DNA from 4 places in the Streptomyces sp. NPDC102467 genome. Region 4 is predicted to be linked to each of the others. Evidence: riboswitches for the same ligand, from Rfam matches in the RefSeq annotation. Region 4 holds a riboswitch; each other region holds the start of a gene.

Region 1 (7,163 bases), on a different contig from region 4:
AACCTTGGCCACGGCCGACCCCGCACCCGCAGCCCCGCAGACGCTCATCGGCTCCGTCCAGCGGGCCATGCGGCTGCTCGAGGCGGTCGCCTCGCACGACGAGGGGGCTCCTGCCAAGCAACTCGCCCGGGAGGCCGGAGTCGCCCTCCCTACGGCCTACCACCTGTTGCGCACGCTCGCCCACGAGGGCTACCTCCGCAAGGAGAAGGGCGTCTTCATGTTCGGGGACGCGGCCGAGCGGTTGAGCAGCAGCGGAGCGCAGCAGAATCGTCGCGGCATGATCACCGACGCGCTGCGGCACTGGCGGGACACCATCGGTGTTCCCGTCTACTTCGCGATCTACCGTGACGGCGAGATCGAGGTCATCGCCGTCGCTGACACTCCGGCCACTCCGGCCGTCGAGGAGTGGGCGGATTTCCGCGAGACCGGGCATGCCCACGCGATCGGCCAGTGCCTGCTCTCCCAGCTCGGCGAGGAGGCGCGCCGGGACCATCTCGACCGCTATCCGGCCCGGTCCATCACCCCGTACTCGATGCGTGACAACCGGACGCTGCTGCGCAAGCTGAGAACCGTCGGGCGGATGGAGCCCCTCATCGAGCGTCAGGAGTACGCGCTCGGCACCGCATGTGCCGCATTCCCGCTCACCATCGGTTCGGCCGCGGCAACTCTGGCCATTTCTCTCCCTTCCCATCAGGCCGAGAAACTGCTACCCGCCGCACGCCGGTTGCAGGACGAGATCGGCAGCCTCGTAGGGACACTCGCCTTCTCTATCAGCATCTGAAAACTCACTCCTTGTGATCCCCTGTGTACGTTGAGCAAGATGCCAGCAGTGTCAGGAAGGTCATTCCTGGCCAATCGACGGCAAGTTGACGGGGTAGGCGATGCGCGAGTCGGTACAAGCAGTTCAGGCAGAGATCATGATGAGCTTCCTCGTCTCTGAGGAGCTCTCGTTCCGTATCCCGGTGGAGCTCCGGTACGAGGCCGGGGATCCGTACGCGGTGCAGCTCACGTTTCATCTCCCCGGCGACGCGCCTGTGACCTGGGCGTTCGGCCGGGAGCTCCTCGTCGACGGGGTCAACGGCGCCACGGGCGACGGTGATGTTCGGATCTCCCCCGTGGAGCGCGCGGACGGCGGCGGCGCCGGCGAGATGCCGGGCGAGGTGCACATCCGGCTGCAAGTGGGTGCCGATCAGGCGCTGTTCCGGGCCGGGGTGGCGCCCCTCATCGCCTTCCTCGACCGCACGGACAAGCTCGTACCGCTCGGCCAGGAGCAGGCCCTGGCCGACTACGAGGCCGAACTCGACGAGGCCCTGGACCGGATCCTCGGCGAGGAGCAGAACGCCGGCTGACCGCCGTACGGGCCAGGCAGGGCAGTTGACGTAACGCTTCAGCAGCGCGGTGCACCCGAGCCGTTCCGCGCCGCTCAGCGCTTGCGTCGCCGCCCCCTGCCACCGCGCCCCGGCGCGGCCTGTGACGGTTCGTGGGAGCCCGGCCGGTCCGCGGAGACCACCAGCGCGGCAAGAGCGGTGGTCACCGGTACCGAGGCCACCAAGCCGATCGAGCCGACCAGCGTGCGCACGATCTCCTCCGCCACCAGCTCGCTGTTGGCGACGTCTCCGACGCTGCTCTGCGCGATCGAGAAGAGCAGCAGCAGGGGCAGCGCCGCGCCCGCGTACGCGAGGACCAGGGTGTTGACGACGGACGCGATGTGGTCGCGGCCGATCCGGATGCCCGCCCGGTACAGGCCGCGCCAGCCCATCGTCGGATTGGCCGCGTGCAGCTCCCACACGGCCGACGTCTGCGTCACCGTCACGTCGTCCAGGACGCCGAGCGAGCCGATGATGACGCCGGCGAGCAGCAGGCCGCTCATGTCGATGTGCGGGTACAGGCCGTGGATCAGGCCGGTGTTGTCGTCCGTGTTGCCCGTCAGCGCCGCCCAGCCGATGAACAGCGAGCCCAACAGGCCGATCAGCAGCAGCGATACGAGGGTGCCGAGGACGGCGACCGAGGTCCGGGCCGACAGGCCGTGACACATGTACAGCGCGATCAGCATGATCGCGCTCGCTCCGACGACCGCCACCACCAGGGGGTTCGAGCCCTGAAGGATCGCCGGGAGGATGAAGAACGTCAGCACCATGAAGCTGACCGCGAGCGCGACCAGCGCCATGACGCCCCGCAGGCGGCCCACCACGACCACGGCCACGGCGAAGATCCCGGCGAGCAGCGCCATAGGGAACTTGCGGTTCACGTCGGTGACCGAATACTGCAGATTCTCCGGGGCGTCGGGCGCGTAGGCGACGATCACCTCCTGGCCCTCGTGCAGCTGCCGGGGGGAGTCCGGCTGGACGATCTCTGTGAACGTGCGGCCCTTGTCCTTGCCGGTGTCGACCCTGATGGACGCTTTGCCGCAGGTGCCGGTGGCTTGTTGCTGTGCGGACGAGCCCTCGGCCGTGGAGGTGTCGCCGGTCGGGGTGTCGCCGGAGGCGTTCACGGACTTGCAGTCGACCTTCTCGACCCGGGTGACCGTGGCCTGCTGGGTCTGGCGGTCGAAGCCGACTCCGGTGCGTTCGTGCGCCGGTGCGCCTCCCGGCCACAGCACCGCGAGACCGACGACGACCGCGACGGAGAACGGCACCAGGATCGCCGCGATGACCTTGCGCAGGTGCTGGGAGACGGGCGCGGCGGGGCCGTGGTTGTGGGAATGGCCGTGTCCGTGGTCGCCGCCCCCTGCGCCCGACGGGTCCGGTCCGTGCGGTGGTTGGGGCGGCGTAGGCGGAGGCTGTTGCGTGGTGGTCACCGCCCGATCATCGCAAGAACGGCAGGGGCCCTCTGTTCAACGCGTCCGAAGGGACGCTAGCGTGGAGGCACCTTTGCAAACGCGGGAGCTCGGAGCACCGGGCTGAGAGGGCGCTGACCTTCGTCCCAGCGTGTTTCACGTGAAACAGCGTGGAGCACCGACGACGAATATCGCTGCGTCGACCGCCGAACCTGTTACCGGGTAATGCCGGCGTAGGGAGTAGGTCTACATGACCACAACGGACGCACGCACGCCTGCCTCCAGCGGCTCTGAGCCGGAGGCCGGGAAGTCCACCGGATGGCACAAGGGGTATGTCCAGGGCTCGCGCCCCGACCTCCAGGTGCCGGTCCGCCAGGTGCACCTCACCAACGGCCAGGCCGTCACGCTGTACGACACCTCAGGTCCGTACACCGATCCGACCATCGACACCGATGTCCGCCGGGGCCTTGCGCCCCTCCGTGAGAACTGGATCATCGCCCGCGGCGACACAGAGGAGTACGCGGGCCGGCCCGCCCGCCCCGAGGACGACGGGATCAAGCACACTTCGCCGCGCGGCGGACTGCGCAACCTCGACGCGGTCTTCCCGGGCCGCCCGCGCCAGCCGCGACGCGGTAGGAGCGGCGAGCCCGTGACGCAACTCGCGTACGCCAGGCGGGGCGAGATCACCCCGGAGATGGAGTACGTGGCCATTCGGGAGAACGTGGCGCCTGAGGTCGTACGCGAGGAGATCGCTGCGGGCCGCGCGGTCCTGCCCGCCAACGTGAACCACCCGGAGATCGAGCCAATGATCATTGGCAAGCGGTTCCTGGTGAAGGTCAACGCCAACATCGGCAACTCAGCGGTCACTTCGTCCATCGAGGAAGAGGTGGACAAGATGACGTGGGCGACCCGCTGGGGCGCCGACACGGTCATGGATCTCTCCACCGGCCGCAACATCCACACCACGCGGGAGTGGGTCCTGCGCAACTCCCCCGTCCCCATCGGCACCGTGCCGCTCTACCAGGCCCTCGAAAAGGTCGACGGCAGGGCCGAGGAACTGACCTGGGAGATCTACAAGGACACGGTCGTCGAACAGGCCGAGCAGGGCGTGGACTACATGACCGTCCACGCCGGGGTCCGCCTCCCGTACGTCCCGCTGACCGCCGACCGCAAGACCGGCATCGTCTCGCGCGGCGGCTCGATCATGGCCGCGTGGTGCCTCGCGCACCACAAGGAGAGCTTCCTCTACGAGCACTTCGAGGAGCTGTGCGAGATCCTCGCGGCGTACGACGTCACGTACTCGCTCGGCGACGGACTGCGCCCCGGTTCCATCGCGGACGCCAACGACGAGGCGCAGTTCGCGGAGCTCAGGACGCTCGGCGAGCTCAACTCCATCGCCAAGCGGCACGGCGTCCAGACGATGATCGAGGGGCCGGGCCATGTCCCGATGCACAAGATCAAGGAAAACATCGACCTCCAGCAGGAGATCTGCGAGGAGGCACCGTTCTACACGCTCGGCCCGCTGACCACGGACGTCGCTCCCGCGTACGACCACATCACGTCCGGGATCGGCGCCGCGATGATCGCCTGGTGGGGCACGGCGATGCTCTGCTACGTCACGCCCAAGGAGCACCTGGGCCTGCCCAACCGCGACGACGTGAAGACCGGCGTCATCACGTACAAGATCGCGGCCCACGCGGCGGACCTCGCGAAGGGGCACCCCGGCGCGCAGGACTGGGACGACGCGCTCTCCGACGCCCGCTTCGAATTCCGCTGGGAGGACCAGTTCAATCTGGCCCTCGACCCGGACACGGCACGGGAGTTCCACGACGAGACGCTCCCCGCCGAACCGGCGAAGACCGCGCACTTCTGCTCGATGTGCGGTCCGAAGTTCTGCTCCATGAAGATCTCGCACGACATCCGGCGTGAGCACGGCGCGACGAAGGACGAGGTCGAGGCGGGCATGGAGCAGATCGGCGTCACGGCGGCTGCGGGAGCGTCGGCCGAGGAGGTCGCTGCGGGGATGCTGCAGAAGTCGAAGGAGTTCGCGGCTAGCGGTAACCGAGTCTATTTGCCCATGGCCGACTGAGACGGGCGACGGAAGGCCACCGAGTGGGCCCCGCTCGTAGGAGCGCGGGCCCGCTCCGTGTTGGAGTCCTGCGTCAAAAGGCCGGTGCACCCAGATGTGACGGCCGGTATAAAGATCCTCACCGGAGCCGTCTCGGGAGGCGGTTGCCAGATTCAATCGACAAGGGGTGGGGATCAAAGGTGTTGTTGAGAAGAATATGCAGATGGGTGACGGTGGCGGGGGCAGCGGCCGCGCTCAGCCTTGTTGGGACGACAGCCTCGCACGCTGCTGATCAACTCGAGGTCCGGTATGCGGGAAGCGTGTCGGAGGACTTGGGCACCCTGCAGATCAGCGCTCGATCCGGAGCTGACATCAAGAAGATCACGGCTCATCTGATCTCGTACACAACGAAGGCTGAGGTGGCCGAAGTCGGGTCGAAGGATTTCCGGCTTTTCTCCGGGACGGCCCAGGATGGCGTATGGCGCACGAAAAGGCCGCTGAAGCTGCCCGAGCTCGGCAGCTATCGCATCGACGTGGACGTGACGGACGTCAACGGCGATCATGTGCATCAGCAGTCAGCCGGAGACCTTGCCTATTACGTTGTCGCACAGTTCGGCAAGCTGAGCGTCGACCGCACATCGATCGACCGCGAGCATCGCGAGGTGCAGGTCGAGGGGACGTTGTATGGACGGTGGCCTACGCGTGAAGTGAAGCCCTTGGCGGCACGCCAGGTCGACATCGATGTCGACTACTGGACTCAGATCACCGTTCCTACCGAGGAGAACGGTCACTTCAGCACCTCGGTCCGACTGGACAATGCCGCCCCGATTCAGGCCGTCTCCCGGGCGGGCGGTGGCGCTCCTAGCGTGCTGTACGGGGAGTCGGAGCCCGTACAGATCGGCGTCGACCAGGTTCCCACTCGTTTCATAGCGACGGTCAGTAAAACCGACATCGATTTCAACCAGTCCGTCACGCTGAACGTCAAAGTCGAGCAGAAGACTGGCGACGGATGGGTACCGCTGGCGGGACGGTCCGGCGGTGTCCTCTTCGGCCCCAATGACTCCGCGACAGATGGTGTGGGGCAGTTCACCAGCGCCGACGACGGCACGTTCACCATGGAATACACGCCCTGGCAGGGCGGCTACTTCCAGATGGCGCTGAACACCGACGACGACCCGTTCCTCCAGGCCTCGACAGGCACCAGCGCCGTCGTGCATGTGCACAGGGCTTCGAAGTTCACGGCCTTCACCGCCAGTCGCTCGGACACGGGTCAGGTTCACACCGAGGGACTCATCGATTTCCCCGACGGGTGGAGCCCGGCCACGATCCTTGTTGATATTCAGTATTCGCCCGACGGCTCCGAGTGGACGACCGTTGCCACGGACGAGGCCTTCTGGGGAGGCAGCGGCTACGAATTCGCAGCGGATATCGACCGGAGTACGGCTGGCTCGTACCGAGCCGTCTTCGCCGAAGACACCAACTTCCAGTCGGCGACATCGCAGAGCGTGTCCGTTGAGGCCTCCTCGTAGGGACGCCGCATTGCGACAGCACCTTGGCAGTACACGCAAGTGCAGGTCGGCAGCTCTGGAGTGCTGCTCTGCTCCATGAAGATCTCGCACGACATCCGGCGTGAGACGGCGCGACGAAGGACGAGGTCGAGGCGGGCATGGAGCAGAAGTCGAAGGAGTTCGCCGAGGCGGGCAACCGCGTCTGTCTGCCGCTCGCCGACTGACCGGCGTACGCGCCTGACCCAAGGCTCGGGGCCCCTGCAGTCCGCCCCGAGCCGAGGTCACGGCCCTGTGCCCCGCCGAGCGTCAGTCGGGCTGGTGCTCGGGGCCACCGAAGTCCGGGCTCGTGAAGTCCGGGCTGGAGAAGCCGGCGCGCTGTCCCGTGGCGGTACCGCCGCCGTCGGGGCTGCTGAACCCCGGCCTGTTGTAGCCGAGGTGGGGCATGCGGCCGCCGGAGCCGCCCCTTCGGCCGCCGAGTGGGCTCCCGCCCCCTGGCGGGCCCGCCAGGGCGTCCCGCAGGAACGGCTGGATGCCGCGCTCGAGGAGCACATCGCCCCAGGCGTCTCTGGCCCGCGCGACCTCCTCGTTGGCCTCGCCGTGGGCGCTTGCCTGGAGCGAGGTCGAGCCGTTGCGCAGAGCCGTCAGGAGCAGGCAGACCGCCGCGACGAGGATGAGTGCCGCGGCGAGCGCACCGAAGACCCAGCCGACCGACAGCAGGGTGTCGGCGAAGTCCGGTGGCGGGTTGAGCATCTTCAGGATGAAGCCGACCAGCAGGAAGATCGCGGCCGCGGTCCCGGCGAGGACCGGGGCG
Region 2 (7,163 bases), on a different contig from region 4:
CTCGAGGTCGGCGCGGTGGCGCACGTCCTGCGCGCCGCCGTCCAGGAGGGTGTCGAGCGCCTTGAGGTCGGCGGCTTCGACGAGGCCGTCGACAGCGTCGCGGATGCGGCGCAGGGTGAGGTACGCATAGCGTCCGGCTCTCTCGCGCAGCGGGCTGTCGGCGGCGGCCGGGCGCAGTTGCCCGGTCTGTTCGTACGCGATGTCGAAACCGGCCGCCGCCAGTCTGGTGCCCCAGTCGGATCCCAGGTGGGGCACCTGTTCGGCGTGGAGCGAAGTGAGCGCCGTACGGCATCGGGCTTCCAGGCCCGGCCGGTCGGGCACCGCGTCGTCGGGCAGGAAGTAGGGCATCCCGTCCAGCTCGGCGACGGCGAGGAGCCCGCCGGGGCGCAGCGCGGCGAAGATGACGTCCATGGCCGCGGCGGGGTCGTCCAGGTGGTGCAGGGAGGCCGAGGCCCAGACGAGATCCGCGTCGCTGACGCCCGGGAGGCTCTTCCCCGCGTCGGCCCGCACCGGGTGCACGCGCGCGGCGAGGTTCTTGCCGGCGGCGGTCCGGGTCAGCTGTTCCAGCATGGGGGCGGAGCTGTCGACGGCGGTGACCCGGGCGTCGGGGAACTGCCGCAGCAGGGCGAAGGTGCCGGTACCGCTGCCGGCGCCGAGGTCCACGATGTGCCGGACGCCGCCTTCCGACAGGTCCGCGATCTTGCGGTGCACGGAGTCGAGGTAGGGCGCGAACATCTCCGCATCGAGGTCCAGGATCTCGACGAGGTCGTCCGGGGGCTGTTCCATGCCGTGGGCGTGGGCGTGGGAATCACGGTCGTGACCTGCGGATACGTGGTGCGTCATGAGATCAACGGTACGTACGTACGCCCGCAACGCATAATATTTTGCTTATAACGCAAGAAGGTTCCCCTGCCTGAGGCCCGGCGCGCAAAGTCCGGGTCACGACGTGCCGGCGAGCTCGACGAGGTGCCCGGCCGTTCCGGCAGGGTCGACCAGCTGGTGCAGGTGGGCGCCGGGCTGGTGGGCCACACGCCAGCCGCGGTCGCGCGCTTCGGCGGCCAGGTCCTCGTACGGCGGGCCGAACAGGAGGTAGGAGCACGGGTGGTCGTCCCAGCAGTCGGGGACCGGGATGTGCTGCTCGTAGTAGGACAGCGGCAGCATGGGCTGCTCCTCGACGACCGTCCGCCGTACCGCCGGATCGGCGAACATGGGGGCAACGTCCGCCTCGTCCCACCAGTCGGTCCAGCGCGGCAGCCTGCCGTTCACCGCCTTGGGGCGGAGAAACTCCAGCAGTTCGGGCGAGGCGACCGGGGTCGGCCCGGTCCGGGCCGGCAGCGCCGCGTCGACGAAGATCGAGCCGGTCACGCGGCGGTCGAGGCCCGAGCGGATCGCCGGGAGGAACAGGCCCGCGTTGCTGTGCGCCACCAGCACGACGGGGTCGGCGGCGGGGAGCTGCCGCAGATCGTCGCGGACGGCATCGACGACGCCGGGCCAGAACGGCGGCGCCCCCGCGCCGACGTGCACCAGGGACGGCACCCGTACCCGGTATCCCGCCGCGGTCAGCTGCGCGGCCACGGGGTGCCAGGTCGAGGGGCCCACCGACGGACTGTGTACGAGGACGAAGACCGGCTGCATGGGACGAGCGTGCCGACCGGGCCGTGGAAGCCGCGACCGACTTGGCCGACAGCAGAACGGCTCAAACCACCGCTCGCCGCAGCCTGATCGGCGCGTAGACGACGAGCGCGGTGCCGAAAGCGACGTAGTAGCCGAGGTCCGCGCCGTGGAGCGCTTCGGCCACGGGGCCGACGTAGAGGCTCGTGTTCATGAACGGGACAGTGGCGGCGAACGCCGCAAGGAACGCCAACAGGGCGGGCAGGAGCGGCTGTTGACGCCTCTGCTCCTCAGCGAGGTCGAGGGGGGCGCCGCGTCGCGCGCGGGCCCGGGCCAGCCAGTCGACGAGGACGACCGCGACGAAGCCGGGGATCCAGTACCCCACGAACAGGAGGACGTTCTGGAAGCGGGCGGCGGTGTCGGCGGCATGCATCCACAGCACCAGCGGGTACCCGAGGAGCGCGGCGAGTCCGGCGGCGAGCGGGCGTGGCAGGCGGGCGCCGATCACCTGGAGAGCCAGTGAACCGCTGTAGTCGTTCATCGCGTTGCTGCACAGCGCGGCCAGCGCCACGGCGAGGAGCCCGAGGGAGCCGATCACCCCGCCGCCGAGCAGCGTGTCGACGCCCTGCGCGGTCTGGTCGGTGAAGACCGAAGCGCCCCAGAGTCCGAGCGCCTGCACGGCGGTGAAGGAGACGACGACGCCCGCCAGCGTGCACCAGAACATGCGGGCCCGAGAGGTGGCGCGTGGCAGGTAGCGGCTGAAGTCGCTGGCGTACGGCGCCCAGGAGATGGCCAGACTCAGCGCGATGGTGGTCGTCAGGGCGAACGCGCCGAGACGGTCGGCGCCCTGCGCGCTCCCGTGGCCCGCGGGGGTGACGCCGGCGTGCGCCAGACGCAGCGCCAGGGCCCAGAAGGCGACCGCGAGGACGGCCGTCATCCACTTCTGCAGGCGGTGGATCGCCTCATAGCCCAGCGCGCCGAACGCACCCTGGGCGGCCATCATCACCAGTGCCCCCAGCCAGAACGGCCAGCCGCAGAGCCGGGCGAGCGCGTCTCCGCCGAACAGGCCGATGAGCGCGTCCCAGGCGATGGACGACAGCCATTGCAGAACGCCGGGTACCACGACTGCCCGGCCGAACGCCAGCCTCGCCAGGGGCAGTTGGCCCGCCCCGGTGCGGCTGCCCCACGTGCCGAGGTACGCGGTGGGCACGGCGCCGAGCAGGGTACCCAGGACCACGGCGGCCAGCGCGGTGGCGAAGTCCAGGCCCAGAGCGACGCCGACCGTACCGGTGAAGACTCCGCTCATCGTCAGGTTCGGCGCGAACCACACGGTGAAGAGCCGTCCGGCGCCGCCGTACCGGTGGTCCTCCGGGACGGGGGCGATCCCCCGCGCTTCCGGCCGCCAGTCCCCCGGCGCGGCGGGCATCCGCCCGTCGAAGGCGCCCGCGCCGTGCCGCTCGGCGGCTCGCGGGTCCGTGGAAGCGTGCGACATCGACATCGCTGACATCCCTCCGCCAGTGTTAACTGGTTCAGGTTCTACGGGTGTGATCTCAGCCCCGTCGCTGTCGCGGGGCACCCCGTGTCGGGCAGTACCGGTGCGAACAGTAGCCGCTCCGTCGGTGTGCGGTGGCGGCGCCCCCTCGTGCGGGCTCTGCGTGCGGGCTTCCCGCCGCCGCGCATAGGGTCGTGCGATGAAGACCATCGGGTTGATCGGCGGAATGAGCTGGGAGTCGACCGCGGAGTACTACCGGCTGCTGAACGAGCTGACCCGGGAGCGGTTGGGCGGACTGCACTCGGCGCGATGCGTGGTGTACTCCGTGGACTTCGCGGAGATCGAGCGGTTGCAGATCGAGGGCGGCTGGGAGCAGGCCGGTGAGATTCTCGCCGCGGCCGCCAGGTCCCTGGAGGCGGCCGGCGCCGACCTGCTGCTCCTGTGCACCAACACGATGCACAAGGTCGCCGATCAGGTGCAGGCGGCCACGGCCGTCCCCCTGATCCATCTGGCCGACGCGACGGCCGACGCCGTACGCGCGGCCGGTGTCCAGCGGGTCGGCCTGCTCGGCACCGCGTTCACGATGGAGCAGGAGTTCTACCGCGGCCGCCTCGAACAGGGCGGGCTCGACGTGCTCGTCCCCGACGACGCCGGGCGGGCGCTCGTCCACCGGGTGATCTACGAGGAGTTGTGCCTCGGCGAGGTGCTCGACGCGTCACGCGTCGCGTACCAGGACGTCATCGCCCGGCTCGTCGACGCCGGCGCTGAGGGGATCGTCCTGGGCTGTACCGAGATCGAGCTGCTGATCGGTGCCGGGGACAGTCCGGTCCCCGTGTTCCCCACGGCACGGCTGCACGCCGAAGCCGCCGTGCGGGCCGCGTCGGGCGACGGCGCGCCCTGAGCTCCTGTCCTTGAACGGCCCCGGCGGCCCCGGGGCAAAACCCTGTCCGTACGGACGGCCGGTGTCTCCCGGTTCAGGAAGCCGGCTCCCCCAGCTCTTCCGGAGCCGAGGCCCAGCAGGCCTCGATGGCGTCCGTGACGGTGTCGTGCAGGCCGCCCGCAAGCCGGCCCGCGCCCTCGGCGTGCAGCGCGGGGCGCGTGGCGGGGCTCGCGACGACGGCCAGGAAGCCTTCGTCCGGCAACGCCTCCGCGTCCAGGCTCGTCCGGACGAACTGCCGGACCCCGCCGGGCTCACAGCGCCCGGCTCCCCCGAAGTCGACCACGAAAAGCCGCTGCCCGGTGCCTGTCATGCGCGCCAGCAGGCCGCACAGTTCGGTGGCGGCGACGCCGTCGAACTCTCCGACGACCTCGACGACCAGGACGCCCCCGGCTTCCCAACGCGCCGGGAAACTCGCCCGCGCTCGCTCCATCCTCGACCCCTCAGCCCTGCGGGCCGCGCACCTGTCGCAGCCCGTGTGCGGTGCGCCTACCCAGGGCCCGGCGAGGCACGCCTCCCCTTCCTTCGGGCCGGATATCGGTGAACAGCAGCACCAAGAGGCGACAAAAGCGGCTTCCCACGTTTCGTCCGCACCGTGCAGGGGACTTCGTGCGGCGGCGGCTTACGCCCGAGTCCTTCCCGGGAGGGTTCGGCAGTGAGCTCGCCGCCCCGCTCTCCGCCGATCCGGCGGAGAGCGGGGTCCTTCACGGGTTGTTGCGGTGAGCCCACCGCGCCCGTCGCTCGGTGGGCTTGCCGGGCGCGGTACGGGGCAATCGAGCGGCATGAAGGCAGCGACGAAGAGATCTGCCCGGTACGTGGCCGTCGGGCTGGCGACGATCCCTCTCCTGGCGGCGTGCGGCGGGGCCGGCGGCGACGGTCGAACGCCCGCGGACGGTGCCGGGTCTGCGGCTTCGAACCTACGGCTGACCATCACCACGGACAACGGGGTGCGCCTGCGGCCCGCGGACGACGACCAGGTGGGCGTCGACCCGGCGGTGGCCCATCACTGGTCCCGGCAGGGCCGTACCCAGGTCCTGGATCTGTCGTGCAAGGGCCGCGACCATCCGGACCGGGAGTGCCCCCGCATGCCGGAGATCGACGTCCCCGCCGGCACGTCCGTGACGGTCACCGCCCGCAACGCCGGCATCGACGTCGCCGGAGTGAGCGGCCCTCTCGACCTGACCACCGTCAACGGCGATGTGGCGTTGGCCGGTTCGGGCCGGGGCGACGCCACGGTGCGGCTCGTCACCCGCAACGGCTCGGTGCGCGCGACAGCCGTACACGCCGCGGCACTGCGGGCCCGTACGGTCAACGGCGACGTCACACTCGGCTCCGCCACCGCCCCGCGCCGGCTCTCCGCGCGGACCGTCAACGGCTCGGTGGACGTCTCCGTTCCGCACGACTCTCCCGCCTACCGGGTGACCGCGGCCACGGACAACGGCCGTCCGATGATCACGGTCCCGGACGGTGGCGAGAACACCGGCCGGTCCGGCCAGACCGACCGGACCATGGAACTCACCACGGTGAACGGCGACGTGCGGGCCGCCCGCGACTAGGACATCTCCGAAATCTCCGGCTCGGGCCGGGGCCGCAGGCTCAGCACCAGTTCCCGGGGCAGACCGTGCGTGTCGTGCAGATAGTGCAGGTCCTCTTCGTCCAGCGTGCCCTGGAAGCGAGGACGGGCGAGCACCTGCCGCCCCCGCCGGAGCAGCCCGCCGAACCGGCGTTCCTCGTCGAGGAGCACCCTGCGCACCTCGTCCGGGTCCGTGGTCTGACGGAAGTGGTCCAGCGTGTGCGACACCAACTCGGCCGGGAGATCGCCGAGTTGACGCGAGGGGTCGTCACGCCACAGGACCGTCAGGGCGCGGCGCACCAGTCGTCGCAGCACATAGCCGCGGCCCGTGTTGCCCGGCCGCACGCCGTCCCCGATCACCACCACGGCCGAGCGCAGGTGATCGCAGACGAGGCGCAATGACGGTTCGTCGAGGTCCCACAGGCCGGGCACCCGGCGGCGCCACGGGGTGAAGACGTCGCCCTCGAACACCGAGTTCTTGCCCTGGAGCAGTGAGGCCAGCCGCTCCAGGCCGAGCCCGGTGTCGACGTTGCGCTGCGGCAGGGGCACCAGCGATCCGTCGGGAAGGCGGCGGTGCCGCATCATCACGTGGTTCCACACCTCGACCCAGCGGTCGTCGCGGGTGGGCGTCGACTGCGGCGGTGTGTCACCGGTCCAGATGAAGATCTCCGAGTCGGGGCCGCACGGGCCGGTCGGCCCGTTGGACCACCAGTTGTCCTCGACGGTGCGTTCCACCGGAACCCCGTGCCGCTGCCACATCTGCTCGGCGGCCGTGTCCGGGCCCACCTGCTCGTCGCCGCCGAAGACGGTGGCGTGGATCAGGCCAGGATCGACGCCGAACCCTTCGGTGAGCAGCCCGTATCCCCAGTCGAGGCTCTGGGGGCCTTCGTAGTCGCCGAGCGACCAGGTGCCGAGCATCTCGAAGACCGTCAGATGGGTGGGGTCGCCGACCTCCTCCAGGTCGGTGGTCCGCAGACAGCGCTGCACGTTGACCAGCCGCCTCCCCAGCTCGTGCGGCCGGCCCTCCAGGTACGGGGTGAGGGGGTGCATGCCGGACGTGGTGAAGAGGACGGGGTCGCCGGGCGGCGGGAGCAGCGTGGATCCGCTGATGCGGTGGTGGCCGCGCTCCTCGTAGTACTCGACGAACGTTCGGATGACGTCTTCGGTGTTCATGGGGGTGGCTCCTTCGCGACTGCGCGGGGAGGCACCGGACACGGGTCCGCACGATCACCGGAAACCGTACTGAAGGCTGAGGAACTGCCACGGAACCATCGGCGGGCCGTCTCCGGTCGCCGAGGGAAGAATGAAATACGTCAGGCGGCGGCAACCGGCGAGCTGGTCGCTCGCGCGGTTGCGGTGCTGCTTGGGCCGATGACGTTCATACGGACCAGGGTAACGCGGCCCACTCGGGAACACACCTGCTTTATAAGGCGTCTCACAGGGTCAGCGGCGGCCCTTGAGCCGCTCGATCCCCACGACGCCCAGAGCCGCCAGGCCGATCTGGATGGCCAGTTCGATCCAGTCGATGCCCCGGGTGTCGGCGACGTCGA
Region 3 (7,163 bases), on a different contig from region 4:
CGCGGTGTGGGCGGGGTCGACGAGCCGCAGCGCGCTCTCCCGGCGCCGGACGCTCCAGGCGTGCACACCGAGGATGAGTCCCACCGCGACGAACTGCACGATCGTCAGGACGGCCGCGGTCGACAGGTCGAAGATCTGCGCGGTCTGCCGGTAGATCTCCACTTCGAGGGTCGAGTAGCCCGGCCCGCCGAGGATCTGCACGACCCCGAACGACGTGAACGTGAACAGGAAGACCATGAGCGCCGCGGCCGCCACGGCCGGACCGAGCGCGGGCAGCGTCACCGTCCGCCAGGCCGCGAACCGCGAGGCGCCGAGCATCCGCGCGGCCTCCTCCTGGCGCGGGTCGAGCTGCGACCACAGCCCGCCCACGGTCCGTACGACCACCGCGTAGTTGAAGAAGACGTGGGCGATCAGGATCGCCCAGACCGTGGTGTCGAGCCGCACACCCCACAACGCGTCGAGCAGCCCGCCCCGGCCGACCAGCGCCAGGAACGCCGTCCCGACGACGACGGTCGGCAGCACGAACGGCACGGTCACGACGGCCCGCAACAGTTGCTTGCCGGGGAAGTCGAACCGGGCGAACACGTACGCGCCCGGCAGCGCGATCAGCAGCGTGAGGGCGGTAGAGGCGAGGGCCTGCCACGCCGTGAACCACAGGACGTGCCGGATGTCCGACTCCCCCAGCACGTCCACGATCCGCCCGAACTGCCAGGCACCGCTGACGTGCAGCCCCCGCCGGACGATCGCGACGACCGGGTACGCGAAGAAGACCCCGAAGAACACGACGGGCACGACCATCAGGCCGAGCCGCGCCGCGCTCCCGGACGGGCGTCGTACTCGTACGGGGCGAGTCTTCGCCGTCACTTCCTTACGAGCGATGTCCACGCCTTGACCCAGCTGTCACGGTTGTCCGCGATCTTGCGCGGGCTCATGGTCTCGGGATCGTCGACCTTCGCGGCGTACTTCGTGTAGTCGGCGGGCGCGGTGGCGTTCCCGGCCACCGGGTCGACGAACATGTTGAGCGGCATGTCCTGCTGGAACTCCTTCGAGATCAGGAAGTCGAGGAGCGCCTGCCCGCCCTTCTCGTTCCCGGCCCCGTCGAGCAGCCCGGCGAACTCGATCTGCCGGAAGCAGGTCCCGGTCGAGACGCCGACCGGCGACGTCTTGGGCTGCGGGTCGGAGTAGATCGCCTCGGCGGGCGGCGAGGACGCGTACGAGACGACGAGCGGCCGCTCGCCACCCGCCTTCTTGCCGCCGGCGCTCCCGCTGAACTCCTCGTTGTAGGCCTGGTCCCAGCCGTCGACGACCTTCACACCGTTGGCGACGAGCTTCTTCCAGTAGCCCTGCCAGCCGTCGTCGCCGTACTGCGCGGCGGACCCGAGCAGAAAGCCGAGGCCCGGCGAGGAGGTGGCCGCGTTCTCGGTGACCAGAAGATCCTTGTACTTCGGCTCGGCCAGATCGGCGAAGGACGAGGGCGGCGTCAACTTGTGCTCGGAAAAGTACTTCTTGTCGTAGTTGACGCAGATGTCACCGGTGTCGACGGGAGTGACACGATTCTTCCCGGCATCGAGCTGGTACTCGCTCTTCACCTCTCCCAGACCCTTGGCCTTGTACGAGGAGAAGACTCCGTTGTCGAGCGCGCGCGACAGCAGGGTGTTGTCGACGCCGAAGAAGACGTCCCCCTGCGGATTGCCCTTGGAGAGGATCGCCTTGTTGACGGCCTGCCCGGCGTCACCGTCCTCCAGGACCTTCACGTTGTAGCCGGACTTTCTCTCGAAGTCCTTCAGTACGTTCTTGGAGACGGCCCACGAGTCGTGGCTGACGAGGGTGACGGTCTTGGAGTCGCCGCCGGAGCCCGAGCCGCTCGACGACCCGCACGCGGACAACGCGACAAGCCCGAGGCCCACGGCCATGACCACGTACGTCTTCTTGCTCGTTCTCATTCGAATTCCTCCTGGAATGACCAGGAGAAGACGCGGCCCTGCCCGGAGACCTCCGAAGATCTCCGGGCAGGGCGCAACAGCATGAGTGGTGACCGAACTTCCTACCCGGAATGACCCGGGCGAGGTTCAGAGGGTCTGCGGCCTGCCATTGGTCTGGTGCCGCACTCTCAGCGCTGTGGCGCTCCCCTGTCGGAATATGCAGATGTAGGTACTACTGAGACTACGTGGAGCAGAAGCCCTTCGGACCAACTGGAGTCCAGGCTACCGCTCGGTCGCGGCGAGCTGGCCACACGCCCCGTCGATCTCCTGACCACGGGTGTCCCGGACGGTGACGGGCACACCGTGCGCCGCGATCGCCTCGACGAAGGCCTTCTCGTCCTCCGGCCGCGACGCCGTCCACTTCGAGCCCGGCGTCGGGTTCAACGGGATCAGGTTCACATGCACCGGCTTGCCCTTGAGCATCCGGCCGAGCCGGTCACCGCGCCACGCCTGGTCGTTGATGTCACGGATGAGGGCGTACTCGATGGAGAGCCGGCGCCCGGACCTGGCGGCGTACTCGAAACCGGCGTCGAGCACCTCCCGCACCTTCCACCGTGTATTGACCGGTACGAGGGTGTCGCGCAGCTCGTCGTCGGGCGCGTGCAGCGAGATGGCGAGGCGGCACTTGAAACCCTCGTCGGTGAACCGGTTGATGGCGGGGACGAGCCCGACCGTCGACACGGTGATACCGCGCTGCGAGAGCCCGAGCCCGTCGGGCTCGGGGTCGGTCAGCGCCCGGATGGACTGCACGACACGCTTGTAGTTGGCGAGCGGCTCACCCATGCCCATGAACACGATGTTGCTCAGCCGGGCCGGCCCACCGGGGATCTCCCCGTCACGCAGCGCCCGCATCCCGTCCACGATCTGGTGCACGATCTCGCCGGTCGACAGGTTCCGGTCGAGACCGGCCTGCCCGGTGGCACAGAACGGGCAGTTCATCCCGCAGCCGGCCTGGGACGAAATACACATGGTGACCCGGTCCGGGTACCGCATCAGCACGGACTCGACGAGCGTGCCGTCGAAGAGCCGCCACAGGGTCTTGCGCGTGGTGTCCTGGTCGGTCGACAGATGCCGCACGACGGTCATCAGCTCGGGAAGCAACGCCTCCCGCAGCTTCTCGCGCGAACCGGCGGGGATGTCGGTCCACTCCGCGGGATCATGCGCGAGCCGCGCAAAGTAGTGCTGCGACAGCTGCTTGGCGCGAAACGGCTTCTCACCGATCGCGGCAACGGCTTCCTTCCGCTCGGCGGGCGAGAGGTCGGCAAGGTGCCGCGGCGGCTTCTTGGCTCCGCGGGGGGCAACGAAAGTGAGTTCTCCGGGCTTAGGCATGGCTGTACCAGTGTGGCAGACGAACGGGCGTGACCTGGGGTCTCGGCCCTACGCCGTGGTCATCGTTGGTCGTCCCCGGCCATGGTGGGTTCTCCTCGGACGGCCCACAGGCGGCCCAGCACCATTGCAATTTACGCTGGCCAGAGCACCTGCCAGAGCGCTGCGGGATGGCGTAGCTGCACGTCCCCGTGGCCAGCAGGACGAAAACCCCAGTCGCGGCGTGACACTCAGCACCAAGGTCGTCGGCATCGCACACTGCGACACTGGCCTGGGTCGAGTTTCCGCGCCATACCGTCCAGTCGCAGACACGAGAACGGCTGGATGCTCGATCCGGCCTCGCTGGAATAGCAAGGCCCGACCTCTAAAGCGCGAGCGACCCCGAAGTCGCTCTTACTAGCGAGATTCGTTCAGTTGAGGGTCTTGCCGTAGCGAGCCAAGTGCTGTAAGTCAGTGGAAGATCGCAGGCGCAGCACGGTGTCGCGGCAACAGGGGTGGGGATCCGATGATCGACATGTCAGCGTGGGAAGAAATTACTGTCGACGTTGTTAATGAGCTTGAGTTAGATCCACTGAATGTTCGGATCGACCTCAAAGACGCTTCGCTTCAGGCCGACATAATTCAGGACCTGTTTCACAACGAGAAAGCGTTAGCCCTCGTTGAAAGCATTTGCAAGGTTGGACTGTTGACACACGAACTCCCCATAGCGCTAAAGCGCGATGGGGAGTTCGTTGTCGTGGAAGGCAATAGACGCATAGCAGCCCTCAAAGCCATGCAGAACCCCTTCCTGGCACCGGAATTCCAAGGCCGTATCAAGAAAGCTACTCAGGCTGTAGCCCTGGACACCTTCCGACGTATTTCCGTAAAGGTCGCCCCAAATCAAGACGAAGCAAACCAGCTAATCGCGGCCATCCACACGGGGACGCAACGGGTTGGTTGGTCTCCCTCACGGCAAGCCGCTTTTTTCCAAGCTCAAATAGATGCCGGAAAATCACCCGAATACCTGATCTCCCATTACCCAACGGTTGAGGTCAAGAAGTTCATCATACGAAGTCGGATTCTCCAATTTTTCCGAGATGCGCACTACAGAGACCCCGCACTCTCCGATTACGTCGCTACTCGCAATTTTCCCGTTTCCGTACTGGCTCGCCTCTACTCTAATGAGGAGTTTCTACTCCTGGCGCAAATTCGGGTAAACGAGCAGACTGCAACTGTTGAGCTGGGGGCAGCATCGCAGCAGTTCGCGCGACTCGCAGAGAAGATCGTCGGCGACATCAAGAGCAAAAATATCAATACTCGTACCCTAAACTCAACGAGGGCCAAATCATATACCGACTACATGGACGAACTGCGAGAACTTGTCACGGCAGTGGATAGCGCTTCGAATTCCACCGCATCAAGTGGCCAGAAAGTGCAGTCTGGTTCGTCGAGAGATCAGCAAACACCAACCTCACCACATACCTCACAAGCACGATCTCTAACCTCAACTAACAACTCAACACACCCGCAACTTACGTCTCAGCCAGGCACGCAAGCACCACCCAGCAGTGCAACTCAATCAGCTCCAGGCAGCCACCAGAGAGCATCTACCTCGAACTACCTAAATCTCAGTCAAATCAAAATCGATCCAAGCTACCCCGCCTCCATTAGAAAAGTCTGCGAAGAACTCGCAGTCATCAACGTCAAGAAATTCCCCAACGCAACACTCGATCTGATTCGCACATTTCTAGAGAAGTCGATCAAAGCCTACGCCGAAAAACTCGGCGTAGACCTAAAGGCTCATTCAGGCAGGCAGGGAGCTGGATTCGTACAGCTGGGAGGATGTCTAGCCTGGCTGGAGGATCACGTTAAGTCGACGAAAAAGACTCCCTTCATTCAGGTGATTCAGAAGATTCGAGGCAACAAAATCGGAGTCTACATACCGACCATTGACCACATGAACGCCATTAACCACAATCACCACGTTTTTGCCACGGCAGAAGAAGTTAAGGCATGCTGGGATGGCATGGAAGGTCTCATTAGGATGGTGCTGAAGCCATGATCGATTCAGACACGCCCATGAGGCACCACAAAAAGCCAATCATCTCGCCGTTACGCTACCCGGGAGGCAAGGCCTCGCTTTACACGAGACTGCGAGAGATCGTACGGGCCAATGACCTGACCGGAGGAACGTACGTAGAACCCTATGCCGGTGGCGCTGGAGCCGCCTTAGGGCTTCTTGTTACCGGTCAGGTACGACGCATCGTGATCAACGACCTCGACCCTGCGATCTACGCTTTCTGGAAGGCCATCACCACAGAGCCGCAAGAAATCACACGGCGGATCGAACGCGCAGAGCTCACCGTGACCGAATGGTCCCGCCAGAAGGACGTCTACCTCAATGCGCCCCGAGACGACTACCTGAATCTCGGCTACGCCACGTTTTTCTTGAATCGCACTAATCGATCAGGCGTGCTCAACGGCGGCCCCATCGGCGGGATGGATCAGACCGGCAACTATAAAATTGACGCTCGCTTCAATCGCGAAACGTTGATCGAGCGCCTGCGGTTAATCAGTCTGCACGCCAAAAAAATCTCGGTCAGCAACTCTGACGGCATGTCGGTAATCAAAAGGTATTCAAAGCGCGACAACACGCTAATTTATGCCGACCCACCTTACTTCGAGAAGGCGGGTTCTCTTTACTTGAACTCATTCGCGGATTCGAACCACTCCGACCTCGCCGCATGCCTAAATGCCGTGAAGGACGCCAAGTGGTTGCTGACGTACGACAATGTCCCCAGAGTGGCAGATCTCTACAATATGCGGCGCCGAGAAGTCTTCTCCCTGAACTACTCAGCGCATAGGGTAACTAAGGCCAACGAAGTCATGGTCTTCTCGGATGCGCTAACGGTGGTGTGAGACGTAGCCGAGGCACACAACGGTGAGGGACCCGGACAGTCTGTCCGGGTCCCTCACCGTTGTGTGCTGAATGCTGTCTTCGCAGCAATCGAGGAGGACTACCTATCGCCTCGATCACCGGATCTGTACCGTGGAACGGCTCCGACCAGTAGCAGGAGGCAGCGCGCAATGCGTGGTTTGGGAGATCACCTCAGCATCGGCGAGCGGATCGCGTTCTACCGCAAGCGTCGCGGCTACACGCAGGAGGTTCTGGCTGGACTAGTCGGCCGAAGCACCGACTGGTTGGCAAAGATCGAAACAGGGCGCCGCAAGCCTCCCCGGATCGACATGCTCGCCGAGTTGTCACGCATCATGCGCGTTCCCCTCGGGGACCTGCTCGGACAGACCGTGCTCGTAGAAGACGAGCGACAGCAGGACGACGTGCCCGCAGTGCGTGACGCCCTTATGAGCCCCCGCCGACTGTCCCGCTTGCTCTTCGGCCCTGAAGCCGAGGTGCAGCTTCCGACGCCCTCCCCCGTGGCCGTGCGCGTTGAGCACGCTTGGAACGACTACCAGGGTGGGCGACTCGGCAGCGTCATCGCGGCCCTGCCGGCGCTTCTGCAGACCGCTCAAGAGCTGGAGGAACGAGCGGCACGGCGTGGTGAGGACCGTAGCGACTGCTGGGCCGTATCCGCCCGCACGCACCACCTCGCGGCAACGACGCTCGCAAAGATCGGCGAGTCAGACATCTCATGGCTTGCTGCCGAGCGCGCGATGCGGGCCGCTGACGAGTCGGACAATCCGCTCGTGCTGGCGTCGGCCGCACGCTCCGGCACTCATGCCCTGCTCGCCAACGGCCGGTACGACGACGCCCTGGAGCTGGGCAACACTGCCGCCGCCTGGCTGTCGTCGCAGGTCACCGAGAACGACCCGGCAGCGCTGAGCCTGCTGGGCATGATTCACCTGCGCGCCGCCGTA
Region 4 (7,163 bases):
GGCGACCGGAGCGGCGGGCGGGGCCGTGCCCGCGCCCGCTCTGGCCGCGGCGCGCGGCAGTCTGCTGCATCCGGCCAACGGGACGGAGCTGCCGGGCCTCTTCGCGGTGGGCGGCTGGTCGCATCCCGGTGGCGGCCTGCCGCACGCGGGCATGTCGGGGGCGCTGGTGGCGGGCCTGATCGTGGAGGGCCCGGAGTTCCGCGGCTCGCAGTGAGCCGCGGCGGGCGGACGCCTTGGTACCCGACCAGATACCCCGAGGTACCCGAGGTACCCGACGCCTCAGTACCGGTACTGCTGCTCGTTGTAACCCGTGTCGTACCCGGTGTTCGGGTCGTGCTGCGGGTACGTCGGATAGGGCTGCTCGGGAGGCAGTTCACCGCCGTAACCCTGCTGCTGCTCGTCGCCGTCGCGCTGCTGTGGCACCCAGACACCGCCCGGAGGCGTGTCCGTGCCGTAGCCCGAGGCCGCCGCGTACGGGTCGCCGTACTGCTCCTGGCCGGTGGCGTACGGGTCGCCGTACTGCGGCTGCGCCGGATAGGTCTGGGTCCCGATGTAGGGGTCCGAGTAGGGCGCGGCGTACGGCTGCTGACCGGTGTCGTAGCCGTAGTTCTGCTGGTCGTATCCGTACGACCCGTTGTCGTATCCGTAGCCCTGATGATCCTGGGGCTGGGCCTGGGCTGCCTGGGCGTACGCCGTGTCGCTGTAGACGCCGTACTGGCCGGTGTCGTCGGGCATCGGCTCGGTGGTGGCGTACACCGCGGTGGCCTCGGCCGGTGACTCCGGCACCGGCGCGTACTCCTGCTCCTGCGCCCCTTGCTCGTACTCCAGGTCGGAGACCTCGAGCGTCGGGTCCTGGCGGACCGTCCCCCGCTTGCGGCGCTTGCTGCCGCTCTCCGCGGCGCCCGCACCACCCGGGCCGTTCTTGAGCGCCCAGCCCGAGGCGAAGCCGCGGCGGAACGACAGCGTGACGTACGTCTGGCCGATCGCGAAGGCGATGGCCCCGGCCGCGATGACGATCACCGACGGCATCAGGACACCGAGGACCACCCCGAGGAAACCCCCGAAGGCGAGCAGGCGCCAGCGCAGGCGCGCCTTGTACTGCAGCAGCACCTCACCGAGGAGCCAGAGTGCCACCAGTCCGAACGCGATGTAGAGGACCGCCCAGCCCATGTACGCCCCTCTCGTACGGCCGTATCCCCTTGCGGGTACGGCCCATCAGGCCTGCTGGTCGTGCAGGCCCAGGTTCTCGTAGATTTCCAGCGTCGCCGTGGAGTTGTTGAGCGTAATGAAGTGCAGACCCGGGACACCTTCGTCAAGCAGCTTCGCGCAGAACTCCGTCGCGAACTCGATGCCAATGGAGCGTACAGCGGCTGGATCGTCTTTCGCTGTGAGGATCCGCTCTTTCAGCGCCGGAGGAAAGTCGGCATTGCTCAGCTGCGGCAGGCGTTCGAGCATGCGCACGCTCGTCACCGGCATGCATTCCGGAATGATCGGCGTCTCGCAGCCCGCCGCGGCGACCCGGTCGCGCAGCCGCAGGTACTCCTCCGGGTAGAAGAACATCTGCGTGATCGCGTAGTCGGCGCCTGCCCGGCACTTGTCGACGAAGTGCCGCACATCGGTGTCCCACTCCGCGGAGCGCGGATGCATCGCGGGGAACGCGGCGACGCCGACACAGAAGTCCCCCGACTCCTTGATCAACTCGACGAGTTCGGCCGCGTACGTCAGCCCCTCGGGGTGCGAGATCCAGTCGGCCATGGGGTCACCGGGCGGGTCTCCGCGGACCGCGAGCATGTTCCGGATCCCGGCGTCGGCGTACTGGCCGATGATGTTGCGCAGTTCGGCGACCGAGTGCTCGACGGCGGTGATGTGGGCGACCGGCGTCAGCGTCGTGTCGGCGACGATCTGCTCGGTCTCCTTGACCGTGCCCGCGCGCGTGGACCCACCCGCGCCGTACGTCACGGAGACAAAGTCGGGTGCGACGGCCTCGACCCTGCGCAGCGCGTTCCACAGGTTGCGCTCGCCCTTCTCCGTCTTCGGCGCGGAGAACTCGAACGAGTACGTCGTCTTGCCGGCCGCGAGCATGTCACGGACGGTGCGGGCGCGATCAGTCCTGGTGGAAGCGGTGCCAAAGGCCATACGGGCAGGTTACTGACGGAATCCGGTAGCCCCTAATCCCCGTCCACCTTGCGGACAGACGAGCGGAACACCCCTCCTCAGAGGCGCTCCAAGGGATTTCAGAGGAGCTTCAGAGGCTTTCGTACGTCACATCGCGCGCAGGCGCTTGGCGAACTCGGCTGCCGCGGCGGCCGGATCGTCGGCTTCCGTGATGGCCCGGACGACGACGGCACGGCGGGCGCCGGCCTCCAGGACCTCGTCCAGGTTCCCCAGGTCGATGCCGCCAATGGCGAACCAGGGGCGGTCGGTGCCGAGGCCCGCGGTGTGGCGCACCAGGCCGAGGCCGGGGGCGTGGCGGCCGGGCTTGGTCGGGGTCGGCCAGCAGGGGCCCGTGCAGAAGTAGTCCACGCCGTCCTGGACGGCGGCGGCCGAGGCCTCCGCGTCGGAGTGCGTGGAGCGGCCTATGAGGACGTCGTCGCCGAGGACGGCGCGGGCCGCGGGGACGGGCAGGTCGCCCTGGCCCAGGTGCAGCACGTCCGAGCCGCTCGCGTGCGCGACGTCCGCCCGGTCGTTGACCGCGAAGAGCTTGCCGTGGCGGCGGGCCGCGTCGGCGAACACGGCGAGGTGCTCCAGCTCCTCGCCCGCCTCCATGCCCTTGTCGCGCAGCTGCACGATGTCCACGCCGCCGGCGAGCACGGCGTCGAGGAACTCCGGCAGGTCTCCCTGGCGCTTGCGAGCGTCGGTGCACAGGTAGAGCCGGGCATCGGCGAGCTGCGCGCGCTTCGGGTCGGCCATGGGAAATCCCCCGTTGTCGATGGCGGTGGCGTGCGCACCACGGAGGCCGTGGTGCGCACGCCGGACGGTTGTCAGGTCAGACGGCGAGCGCCTGGGCGCGGCGCTTCACCTCCGTGCCGCGATTCTCGCTCAGGGCCTGCGCGGGCGTCCCCGGCAGGCTCGGGTCGGGGGTGAAGAGCCACTCCAGCATCTCGGCGTCGCTGAAGCCGTCGTCCCGCAGGAGCGTCAGGGTGCCGGTGAGGCCCTTGACGATCTTGTCGCCGTCGATGAAGGCGGCAGGCACGTGCAGCGCCCTGTTCTCACCACGGCGTACGGCGATCACCTGGCCCTCCTTCACCAGCTGTCGCACACGCGTCACCTCGATGCCGAATTGCTCGGCAATGTCGGGGAGGGTGAGCCAGTCGGGGACGAGAGCATCGATCTTTGCGTCAATCTCGGTCACGGGACAAGCGTGCCATCCCGGACTGACAGTCGGAAGCCGGGGCGGGCTGACCAGGTGTTTCCGCAGTTCGGACCGTGGGTCCGGGCGACGATCACGCCAGAGCGGACTTCAAGGGGCGGGCGGGATCGGCCAGCCGGTCCGGGTCCAGCGCGGTGCCCGCCTCGATCAGTTTTCGGCCCTGCGCCAGGTCCCGGGGCTTGCCGACGGCCAGCACCGCCACCAGGGCGCCCTCGCGCAGCCAGCACACCGACCACGCCGCGCCGGCCGGATCGCCGCGCCATACCGTCGCGTCGGCGGCGCCGTGGTGGCCCGCGTACTGCACGAAGCGGCCGAACTGCTCGGACCAGAAGTAGGGCACCGGGTCGTACACGGCCGGTGTCTCACCGATGATGTTCGCCGCGACCGTGCGCGGTCCCTGTAGGGCGTTGTCCCAGTGGTGGACCATCAGGCGCTCTCCGTAGCGCCGCGAGGGGAACGACGAGCAGTCCCCCACGGCGTACACGTCGGGCACGGACGTCCGCAGGCTCGCGTCCGCCACCACCTCGCCGTGGGCGCCCAGCTCGATGCCGGAGCCCTCCAGCCAGCGGGTGGCCGGGCAGGCGCCGATGCCGACGACGACCGCTTCGGCAGGCAGCCGGGCCCCGTCGTCCAGGACCACGGCCCCCGGCTCGACGCGCTCCACGCGCGCGCGGGTGCGCAGTCGGACTCCGGCGTCCGCGTACCAGGCCGTCATGGGGGCCGCGACCTCGGCGGGCAGCGCTCCGACGAGCGGCCGCTCGGCCGCCTCCACGACGGTGACCCGGCAGCCGGCCTCGCGGGCGGCGGTGGCGAACTCGGCGCCGATCCATCCGGCCCCCACGACCACCACGTCGCGCTGCCCGGCGAGCACGGGCCGCAGCCGCTCTGCGTCGTCGAGGGTGCGCAGCACATGCACTCCGGGGGCGGCCTCCGCGCCCGGCAGCCTGACCGGTTCGGCGCCGGTGGCGACGACCAGGACGTCGTAGGGGACGGTGCCCGCGGCCGTGTCCAGTTCGTGGTCGCCGGGGCGCACCCCCGTGACCTCGCGGCCCACCTGCAGGGTGACGCCGAGCGCCTCGAAGTCGACGTCGAACGCGGAGCCGTCGGCCTTGCCGAGCAGCACGGCCTTGGACAGCGGCGGCCGGTCGTAGGGCTGGTGGGGCTCCGCGCCGATCAGCGTGACGGCACCGGAGAAGCCCTGTTCGCGCAGGGCCACGGCCGTCTGGACGCCGGCCATTCCCGCGCCGATGACGACCACGTGCCGCTGCCCTGAAGGTGTCCCGTTACCGCTCCGCTGCTCGCTCACAGGATCACCTTAGGCACCTGATCTTGCGACAGTCAGCGGCGCGGACCACTCCCGTGCCGTGACGTCCTGCACACGTGTCACCGGTTTAGAGATCAAACCCCCAACGTGCCGTCGAGCCGACGGGCAACGGCCGGAGGCTCCCTTACTGGGGGTCGCGCGCAGGAGTTAGGGTGGCCGACGTAAAGCACTCGCGGGAGCCCGTACGCAGCGGGCTGAGAGGGAGGCTGGAGCGGCCTCCGACCGTACGAACCTGATCCGGGTCATGCCGGCGAAGGGAGGGGCTGGACGCCCATGTCGCGTACTGCGCACAAAGCCACCGACGTACTGATCGTCGGGGGCGGCATCATCGGTCTGGTCACCGCGTGGAGGGCCGCGCAGCGTGGTCTGTCCGTCGCGGTGGTGGATCCCGGACCGGGTGGCGGGGCCGCTCAGGTGGCGGCCGGCATGCTGGCCGCAGTCACCGAACTCCACTACGGCGAAGAGGCGTTGCTCGGTCTGAACGTCGAGTCGGCGCGCCGCTATCCGCAGTTCGCGGCCGAGCTGTCCGAGGCCTCGGGACGGGATCTCGGCTACCGCGCGTGCGGCACGCTGGCGGTCGCGCTGGACGCGGACGACCGGGCGCATTTGCGTGAACTGCACGCGCTGCAACAGAAGTCGGGCCTGGAGTCCGAGTGGTTGTCGGGCCGCGACTGCCGCCGCCTCGAGCCGATGCTCGCGCCGGGCGTGCGCGGGGGCCTGCGCGTCGACGGTGACCATCAGATCGACCCGAGAAGGCTCGCGGGCGCCCTTGTGACGGCCTGCGAGCGTGCGGGCGTGGACTTCCACCGGTCCTGGGTCGAGCGGCTCTCCGTCGTACGGGACCGGGCGCGCGGCGTCGTCCTCGACGACGGCACCGAGCTCGCGGCCGACCAGACCGTGCTCGCGGCGGGCAGCCTCAGCGGCCGTCTCGCCGGAGTCCCGGACGAGGTGCTGCCTCCGGTCCGCCCGGTCAAGGGCCAGGTCCTGCGGCTGACGGTGCCCCGGCAGTACGCGCCGTTCCTCAGCCGCACGGTCCGCGCGGTCGTCCGCGGCAGCCACCTCTACCTGGTGCCGCGCGTCAACGGCGAGCTCGTCGTGGGCGCCACCAGCGAGGAGCTCGGCTGGGACACCACGGTCACGGCCGGCGGGGTCTACGAACTCCTGCGGGACGCCCACGAACTCGTCCCCGGCATCACGGAACTGCCCCTCACCGAGACCTGTGCGGGCCTGCGCCCCGGCTCCCCCGACAACGCCCCGCTCCTCGGCCCGACGACCCTGCCGGGCCTCCTTCTGGCCACCGGCCACTATCGCAACGGAGTACTGCTCACGCCGGTCACCGGTGACGCGATGGCGCGGGTCCTGGCCACCGGCGAACTCCCGGAAGAGGCCCGCCCGTTCACCCCGGGGCGTTTCCGCAGCAGTGACGCCTCCTTGGAGCAGCCCGCATGAACGTATCCGTCAACGGTGAGCCGCGCGCGGTGACCACCGAGACCACCCTCGAAGCCCTCGTCACCACACTCACCACCGCACACTCCGGCGTCGCCGCCGCCCTCAACGAGACCGTCGTCCCGCGCACCCGGTGGTCCGCGACGGCGCTCTGCGAAGGGGATCGCGTCGAGGTCCTCACCGCCGTACAAGGAGGCTGATCGTCCATGGCCGACGACGCTTTCGTCCTCGCAGGCACCTCGTACTCCTCGCGCCTGATCATGGGTACGGGGGGCGCCCCGAGCCTCGACATCCTGGAACGCTCCCTGACCGCCTCCGGCACCGAACTCACCACAGTGGCGATGCGCCGCGTGAACGCGTCGGTGCACGGCTCGGTCCTGTCGGTCCTGGAGAAGCTCAACATCCAGGTTCTTCCCAACACCGCGGGCTGCTTCACGGCCGGAGAAGCGGTCCTCACGGCCCGCCTCGCGCGTGAGGCACTCGGTACGGACCTCGTCAAACTCGAGGTGATCGCCGACGAGCGCACCCTCCTGCCCGACCCGATCGAGACCCTGGACGCCGCCGAGACCCTGGTCGACGACGGCTTCACCGTGCTGCCCTACACCAACGACGACCCCGTCCTGGCCCGCAAGCTGGAGGACGTGGGCTGCGCGGCGATCATGCCGCTCGGCTCTCCCATCGGCTCGGGGCTCGGCATCCGCAACCCGCACAACTTCCAGCTGATCGTCGAGCACGCGCGCGTGCCGGTGATCCTGGACGCGGGCGCGGGGACGGCCTCCGACGCGGCCCTCGCCATGGAGCTGGGATGCGCGGGTGTGATGCTCGCCTCGGCGGTGACCCGGGCCCAGGAACCGGTGCTCATGGCCGAGGGCATGCGGCACGCGGTGGAGGCGGGCCGGCTCGCGTACCGCGCGGGCCGCATCCCCAAGCGCCACTTCGCCGAGGCCTCCTCGCCCAGGCAGGGGCGGGCCCACCTCGACCCCGAGCGCCCGGCCTTCTGACAGGGTCACAGCTCTGCTGCAG

Evidence for each region. A riboswitch is a leader RNA that binds a small molecule or an ion and turns the genes downstream of it on or off. The one in region 4 is predicted to bind thiamine pyrophosphate.
Region 1: linked by a shared signal. The riboswitch ahead of thiC (phosphomethylpyrimidine synthase ThiC) and the one ahead of thiO (glycine oxidase ThiO) in region 4 are both predicted to bind thiamine pyrophosphate.
Region 2: linked by a shared signal. The riboswitch ahead of ACIREE_RS25525 (purine-cytosine permease family protein) and the one ahead of thiO (glycine oxidase ThiO) in region 4 are both predicted to bind thiamine pyrophosphate.
Region 3: linked by a shared signal. The riboswitch ahead of ACIREE_RS21940 (thiamine ABC transporter substrate binding subunit) and the one ahead of thiO (glycine oxidase ThiO) in region 4 are both predicted to bind thiamine pyrophosphate.

Annotation. Positions count from the first base shown of each region.
Region 1 covers NZ_JBIWKA010000008.1:227,523-234,685, reverse strand. Annotated here, with positions in the region: gene ACIREE_RS18740 (IclR family transcriptional regulator) at 5-781, shown strand; gene ACIREE_RS18735 (SsgA family sporulation/cell division regulator) at 882-1,349, shown strand; gene ACIREE_RS18730 (YibE/F family protein) at 1,424-2,797, opposite strand; TPP riboswitch at 2,869-3,033, shown strand; gene thiC (phosphomethylpyrimidine synthase ThiC) at 3,027-4,865, shown strand; gene ACIREE_RS18720 (hypothetical protein) at 5,165-6,373, shown strand; gene ACIREE_RS18715 (hypothetical protein) at 6,659-7,163, opposite strand, start outside.
Region 2 covers NZ_JBIWKA010000012.1:134,318-141,480, reverse strand. Annotated here, with positions in the region: gene ACIREE_RS25535 (class I SAM-dependent methyltransferase) at 1-843, opposite strand, end outside; gene ACIREE_RS25530 (alpha/beta hydrolase) at 940-1,635, opposite strand; gene ACIREE_RS25525 (purine-cytosine permease family protein) at 1,697-3,109, opposite strand; TPP riboswitch at 3,101-3,201, opposite strand; gene ACIREE_RS25520 (aspartate/glutamate racemase family protein) at 3,303-4,004, shown strand; gene ACIREE_RS25515 (hypothetical protein) at 4,078-4,473, opposite strand; gene ACIREE_RS25510 (DUF4097 family beta strand repeat-containing protein) at 4,823-5,596, shown strand; gene ACIREE_RS25505 (alanine--tRNA ligase-related protein) at 5,593-6,786, opposite strand; gene ACIREE_RS25500 (GlsB/YeaQ/YmgE family stress response membrane protein) at 7,057-7,163, opposite strand, start outside.
Region 3 covers NZ_JBIWKA010000010.1:128,463-135,625, forward strand. Annotated here, with positions in the region: gene ACIREE_RS21935 (ABC transporter permease) at 1-885, opposite strand, end outside; gene ACIREE_RS21940 (thiamine ABC transporter substrate binding subunit) at 861-1,943, opposite strand; TPP riboswitch at 2,024-2,141, opposite strand; gene rlmN (23S rRNA (adenine(2503)-C(2))-methyltransferase RlmN) at 2,205-3,311, opposite strand; gene ACIREE_RS21950 (hypothetical protein) at 3,814-5,349, shown strand; gene ACIREE_RS21955 (DNA adenine methylase) at 5,346-6,206, shown strand; gene ACIREE_RS21960 (helix-turn-helix domain-containing protein) at 6,375-7,163, shown strand, end outside.
Region 4 covers NZ_JBIWKA010000007.1:99,193-106,355, reverse strand. Annotated here, with positions in the region: gene ACIREE_RS15870 (phytoene desaturase family protein) at 1-214, shown strand, start outside; gene ACIREE_RS15865 (hypothetical protein) at 280-1,170, opposite strand; gene metF (methylenetetrahydrofolate reductase [NAD(P)H]) at 1,216-2,136, opposite strand; gene thiE (thiamine phosphate synthase) at 2,263-2,910, opposite strand; gene ACIREE_RS15850 (Rv2175c family DNA-binding protein) at 2,987-3,352, opposite strand; gene ACIREE_RS15845 (NAD(P)/FAD-dependent oxidoreductase) at 3,444-4,676, opposite strand; TPP riboswitch at 4,857-4,970, shown strand; gene thiO (glycine oxidase ThiO) at 4,968-6,143, shown strand; gene thiS (sulfur carrier protein ThiS) at 6,140-6,340, shown strand; gene ACIREE_RS15830 (thiazole synthase) at 6,347-7,141, shown strand.